Regions from separate parts of the Streptomyces sp. NPDC085524 genome, predicted to be linked through region 1. Evidence: riboswitches for the same ligand, from Rfam matches in the RefSeq annotation. Region 1 holds a riboswitch; the other holds the start of a gene.
The links. Region 1 has a riboswitch for cyclic di-AMP ahead of ACIGFK_RS30845 (M23 family metallopeptidase). Riboswitches for the same ligand answer to the same signal wherever they lie in the genome.
Positions count from the first base shown of each region.

Region 2: another riboswitch for cyclic di-AMP. It lies ahead of ACIGFK_RS27500 (transglycosylase family protein); the one in region 1 lies ahead of ACIGFK_RS30845 (M23 family metallopeptidase).

Region 1 is NZ_JBITTH010000024.1:40,032-43,231, forward strand. Features, by position in the region: gene ACIGFK_RS30840 (GntR family transcriptional regulator) at 271-948, opposite strand; gene ACIGFK_RS30845 (M23 family metallopeptidase) at 1,135-1,935, opposite strand; cyclic di-AMP (ydaO/yuaA leader) riboswitch at 1,948-2,107, opposite strand; gene ACIGFK_RS30850 (M16 family metallopeptidase) at 2,328-3,200, opposite strand, start outside.
Region 2 is NZ_JBITTH010000019.1:164,489-167,688, forward strand. Features, by position in the region: gene ACIGFK_RS27495 (transglycosylase family protein) at 22-1,068, shown strand; cyclic di-AMP (ydaO/yuaA leader) riboswitch at 1,345-1,516, shown strand; gene ACIGFK_RS27500 (transglycosylase family protein) at 1,519-2,214, shown strand; gene eno (phosphopyruvate hydratase) at 2,490-3,200, shown strand, end outside.

The sequences.
Region 1 (3,200 bases):
AGCCGAGGCCGGGCACGTTCCAGCCCCTCCGGCGTCTGAGGAGCGGGGTCCGGGCGGAGCCCCGGCGGCGGAGCCGCACCCGTGAACCGTCGGCCCGGTCGCACCCGCGCACAGGCCCGCCGCAAGCGAATTGCACGCACCGGAATTCCGCGCGCCCGAATTCACCGGCACCACGCGCGGACAGCGGACCGCACCACGCTCGGCGAATTCGCGGAGAATCCGAATTCGACCGGCGGCGCACTCGCACCCGTCCTTTGTATACGGCTCCTGTTAATGCCGGCCGCTCGACATGTTTACGGCAGGTTGCGAAGTGCTCACCACCGCCGGGATCCGCAGCCGGTGCGCCCCCGTCGCGCGCTCCGCGTGGACCGCGGCCAGCGCCCGCGCCCGCTCCGCGTCGCCCCGGGCCACGGCGTCCACCACCGCGCCGTGCTCCGCCCAGGACTCCACCGGCCGGGCCGGCGCCTCCACCACGTACATCCACGCGACCTTGTGCCGCATCTGCGTGAGCAGGGCGATCAGCCCCGGGCTGCCCGAGGCCTGGGCCAGCGTCTCGTGGAACCAGCCGCCCAGGGACCGCAGGTCCTCCCCCTGGCCCCGCCTGGCCCGCTCCTGGCCCAACCTGACCAGCCCGCGCAGCACCTTGAGGTGCGCCTCGGTGCGGCGCCGGGCGGCCCTGGCCGCGGCCAGCGGCTCCAGCAGCATCCGCAGCTCCAGCAGATCGGCCGCCTCCTGCTCCGTCGGCTCGGCGACGCAGGCCCCCGCGTGCCGCCGCGTGGTCACGAACCCCTCGGACTCCAGGGTCCGCAGCGCCTCGCGGACCGGGACGCGGGAGACCCCGTACCGGCGGGCCAGCACCTCCTCGGTCAGTCTGCTGCCCGGCCCGAAGACCCCGGAGACGATGTCGTCGCGAATTGCCGTGCATACCGCGTGCGCAGGAATACGCAAGACCGGACCTCCGCTTTTTCCGACTCACACCCTCATTGGTGCCACTACTGCTGCGACTCTATTGCAACACACGATGATTTCCGAGAGCGGCCGGAAAGGGGAGATCCGGAAATCCCGCCGAAACACGAAGGCCCCGGCTCGGGGAGCCGGGGCCTTTCGGTGGAGCAGGCGGTGCGCAGGAGTCGGTCAGACGTCGACGCCGTGCGAGCGCAGGTAGGCGAGGGGGTTGATGTCCGAGCCGTACTTGGCGCCGGTACGGGCCTCGAAGTGCAGGTGCGGGCCGCTGGAGTTGCCCGTGGAGCCCGACAGGCCGATCTGCTGGCCCGCGACGACCTGCTGGCCGACGGAGACGTTCAGCCGCAGCATGTGGCCGTACTGCGTGTAGGTGCCGTCGTTGTGCTTGATGACGACGTTGTTGCCGTACGCGCCGCCCCAGCCCGCCTCGACGACGACACCGGCGCCCACGGCGTGCACCGAGGTGCCCTCGTCGGCGTGGAAGTCGATGCCCGTGTGGCTGCCGGAGGACCACATGCCGCCGCCCGCGTGGTACTGCGTGGAGACGTAGGAGCCGTCGACCGGAGCCACGAAGGTGTTGAGGCGCTTGCGCTCCTCCTCACGGGCCGCACGCTCGGCGGCGTCGCGCTCGGCCTTCGCCTTGGCCTCGGCGAGGCGCTTGGCCTCGGCGGCAGCCTGCTTGGCGTCGGCCTCGGCCTGCGCCTTGGCGGCGGCCTGCTCGGCGGCGTGCTGCTGGGAGTCGGCCTGCTCGGCGATGTCGGCGGGGAGCTCCTCGGCGACCACGACCGCGCCGAGCGCGTTGTCCTGGTGCTCGTTGGCGCCGTTGTCCGCGGCGAAGGCCGGGGCGGCGAGGGTGCCGACGACGCCGGTGGTGGCGAGGGCGGCTATGCCGGCGTAACCGGCGGTCTTGCGGCTCAGACGGCTGGAACCACGGTGCTTACCGGAGCCGGCGGGACGACTGCCAAACGCCATGAAGGGGCTGATCCTTTCCTTCCTTCTCGCCTACCGGGTTAGCTGACGGGTTCGGAGCAGGAAGGTCTCCTACGGGCCTCCTCTTGCGAGGGGGTCCGATTCACCCCAGGGACTGATGTGGGTCCCCGGCTCCCCAGGCTCGCGCCTGACGGGGACTCGGCGATCGCTGCCCGGTGCCGCGGATGCGGCGCGTACAACTGACGGACAGCACGGCCGACGCTAGGCGGATCATCAGCCAATCACCAAACAGACACGCCTTTTTGTTGCGTACGCCACACCGCAAACAAGCAACCTCGCCACGAAACAGACAAAAGGGGCCCGAGCGGCCAAGCCGCCCGGGCCCCTTCAAGAAGCGCCGGTCAGGCGCCAGTTGGGAGCGTCAGTGGGTCACTTCAGTTGGTGACGACGCTGACTTCACCGATCCCGAGGGCGCGCACCGGCTCCTCGATCACCGACGCGTCGCCCACCAGGACCGTGACGAGCCGGTCCGCCGGGAAGGCGTTCACGACCGCCGAAGTGGCCTCCACGGTGCCCGTTTCGGCGAGCCGGGCGTACAACTGCGCCTGGTAGTCGTCCGGGAGCTCCTGCTCGACCTGGTCGGCGAGGGTGCCGGCGACGGAGGCCGCCGTCTCGAACTTCAGCGGGGCCACGCCCACCAGGTTCTGCACCGCCACATCCCGTTCGGCGTCGGTCAGGCCGCCCTCCGCGAGGGTGCGGAGCACCTTCCAGAGGTCCTCCAGGGCCGGTCCGGTGTTCGGGGTGTCCACCGAGCCGCTGATGGCGAGCATCGAGGCGCCCTTGCCGTCCGCGGTGGAGCGCAGCACCTGGCCGAAGGCGCGCACGCCGTACGTGTACCCCTTCTCCTCGCGCAGCACCTTGTCCAGGCGGGAGGTGAGGGTGCCGCCCAGGCAGTACGTGCCGAGCACCTGGGCCGCCCAGACCCGGTCGTGGCGGTCCGCCCCGATGCGGCCGATCAGCAGCTGCGTCTGGACGGCGCCGGGCCTGTCCACGATGACCACGCGGCCGGTGTCGTCCGCGGTCACCGGAGGCACCGGGAGCGGCTCGGCGGCGTCGCCCGTCCAGGTGCCCAGGGTGTCCGCCAGCACGGCGTCCAGGTCGATGCCGGTCAGGTCGCCGACCACCACCGCGGTGGAGGTGGCGGGGCGCACGTGGGCCTCGTAGAAGGCGCGTACGGCGGTCGCGTCGATCCGGGCGACCGTCTCCTCGGTGCCCTGGCGCGGGCGGGACATCCGCAGGGTGGCCGG
Region 2 (3,200 bases), on a different contig from region 1:
TTATGCGAAAGGTGCAGCCTCATGCGTTCCGGGAACGGCCGCCACAGACGCCCCCGTCAGGTGCCCGCGATAGTCGTCACTGCCGGAGTCACCGGCTCCGCGCTGGCTCTGCCGCTGCTCGCCGCCACCGGCGCGAGCGCGGCGGACACGTCCACGTGGGACAAGGTCGCCGAATGCGAGAGCGGCGGCAGTTGGAGCGCCAACTTCGGCAGCGGTGCCTACGGCGGGCTCCAGTTCACCCAGGAGGAGTGGCGGGAGGCCGGCGGGCTCGACTTCGCGGAGCGGGCCGACCTCGCCAGCCGTTCCCAGCAGATAGCCATCGCCGAGCGGGTGCTCGCCGCGAAGGGCCCGCAGGCGTGGCCGATGTGCGCGGCGCCCGCCGGGCTGGACGCGCAGGGCCCCGCCGCCGTGGTCGACCCCGGCCAGCCCGGCAACCACGGGACCGTCGGCCCCGCGCCCTCCCGCCCGGACGACGCCGTGCCGAACTCGGGCGCCGTGCCGCCGTCCACCGACTTCGGGGCGCCGACCCCGGGGATCGCCGACGGCCCGCTCGGCCCGAACCTCGGACTGCCCGTCATGCCTCCGGCCGACCTCCCGGTCGAGGAGCCCTCGGCTCCGGGCAACTCGAACAACCAGGGCAACCAAGGCAACCCGGGCGATCAGGGCAACCAGGGCAACTCGGGTAAGCCTGCGGACCCGGGCACCCCGACGGCTCCGTCCACCACCCCGCCCGCGACGGCCCCCGCGACCCCGGGCCTGCCCCCGGCCACCACTCCGGCGGACCCGAACGCCCCCGCGGCCCCTGACGCCTCCACGGCCCCGCTCGCCGCTCCCGGCGAGGGCAGCGGCAAGCACCGCGGGGCGCCCGCGGCCGAGGTGCCCGCGGCTTCTGACGCCGCGTCGAAGCCCACGTACACCGTGAAGGCGGGCGACAGCCTGACGGCCATCGCGGATGCCAAGGGGGTCAAGGGCGGCTGGGACGCCCTTTACAAGGCCAACGAGCAGGTCATCGGCGGGGACGCGGACTTGATCAAGCCCGGACAGAACCTGGATCTAACCGCGCAATAAGGGCACTTCACCCTTCCGGAAAGAGTTGATTGTCCGTTTCGTTCGAATGAGACATGTGTCTCTTCCGGTCAACTGGCGTGTCCCGCCCAGGGGCTTCCGCAAACCCCGTCCTCACCTGCGCAAACACCCTTGGGGAGAGCGCAAGTAGGGGTCGTCTCCCCCCGATGCGGCGCGTTGAACATCGGGGGGAGACCTGTCTACCTTCTGAATCGCCCGCCACCGCGGGCTCCTTCGACCGCATCGCCGAGTCCTGCCGGCGGACGGGGGGAACAGTCGTCGCGTCAAGCGCCGAAGGCAGGAGCGGGGGACCCAAGGTAGGTGCCGGGAACGGCCGTCCGGAGACGGGCGGCAACCGGCTAGGGGTCAAGACGTGCGCTAGGTCGCACGGCCGGGCAACTCATCCGCCCGAACCCGACAGCTCACCTCGTAGGCGTCGGTGAGGAGAACCTCATGCTGCTTTCCGGCAAGGGCAAGCACCGTCGCGCCACCAAGGCCGTCCGCATCGCCACGCTCGCCGGTGTCGCCGGTGCCGTCGTCGCCGCGCCGCTGATGGCCGCGGGCACCGCGAGTGCCGCCACCGCGAGCGAGTGGGACCGCGTCGCCCAGTGCGAGTCCGGTGGCAACTGGGCCATCAACACGGGCAACGGCTACTACGGCGGCCTGCAGTTCTCTTCCTCCACCTGGGCCGCGTACGGCGGCAAGTCGTACGCCCCGCAGGCCAACCAGGCCTCGAAGTCCCAGCAGATAGCCATCGCCGAGAAGGTCCTCAAGGGCCAGGGCAAGGGCGCCTGGCCGTCCTGCGGCGTGGGTCTGTCGAACTCCTCCTACACGGGCGGCGGCTCGACCGAGACCCCGAAGACCGAGACCAAGAAGACCCAGCCGAAGAAGACCGAGACCAAGAAGGCCGAGCCGAAGAAGACGGAGCCCAAGCGCTCCGAGACCCCGGCCCCGACCACCCGGTCCGAGCGCACCGAGGCCCCGAAGACCGGCAACGGCTCGTACGAGGTCAAGGACGGCGACACCCTCGGCGGCATCGCCGACGCCAACGGCGTCAAGGGCGGCTGGGAGAAGCTCTTCGAGCTGAACAAGGACATCGTGTCCGACGCCGACCTGATCTTCCCGGGTCAGAAGCTGAAGCTCAGCTGAACGATGCGGCAATAGCCGCAGGTTTCTTCACCACACGTGACAGCCCCACCGCCCGGCGCGCCTTCCCCTCCACGCGCCGGGCGGCGGCGTGTGCACGGCCAAGACACCTTCCTCCGCAGCTGTATGTCCTGGAACGGGGGTATTCGGGCCCTTTTTCGTCCCAGGACCCGGGCGGTCGGCGGGCCGAGTGCCCGGAGCCGGTTAGGCTCTAAGCGGCAAGGCCGTCCCACGGCCTGACATGCCGCCGCACACCCAGCGTCACATCCCAGAAGGAGATGCTCGTGCCGTCCATCGACGTCGTCGTAGCCCGGGAAATCCTGGACTCCCGAGGCAACCCCACGGTCGAGGTCGAGGTGGGCCTCGACGATGGCAGCACCGGCCGTGCTGCAGTTCCGTCCGGTGCCTCCACCGGTGCATTCGAAGCCGTAGAGCTCCGTGACGGTGACCCCGACCGCTACCTCGGCAAGGGCGTCGAGAAGGCCGTCCTCGCCGTCATCGAGCAGCTCGGCCCCGAGCTCGTCGGCTACGACGCCACCGAGCAGCGCCTGATCGACCAGGCGATGATCGACCTGGACGCCACCGAGAACAAGGGCTCCCTCGGCGCCAACGCCATCCTCGGTGTCTCCCTCGCCGTGGCGCACGCCGCGTCCGAGGCCTCCGACCTTCCGCTCTTCCGCTACCTCGGCGGTCCGAACGCGCACCTGCTGCCCGTTCCGATGATGAACATCCTCAACGGTGGGTCGCACGCCGACTCCAACGTTGACATCCAGGAGTTCATGATCGCCCCGATCGGCGCGGAGTCCTTCTCCGAGGCGCTGCGCTGGGGTGCCGAGGTCTACCACACCCTCAAGAAGGTCCTGCACGCCAAGGGCCTCTCCACCGGTCTCGGCGACGAGGGCGGCTTCGCCCCGAACCTGGAGTCCAACCGCGCCGCGCTCGACCTCATCATCGAGGCCATCAAGCAGGCCGGTTACACCCCGGGCACG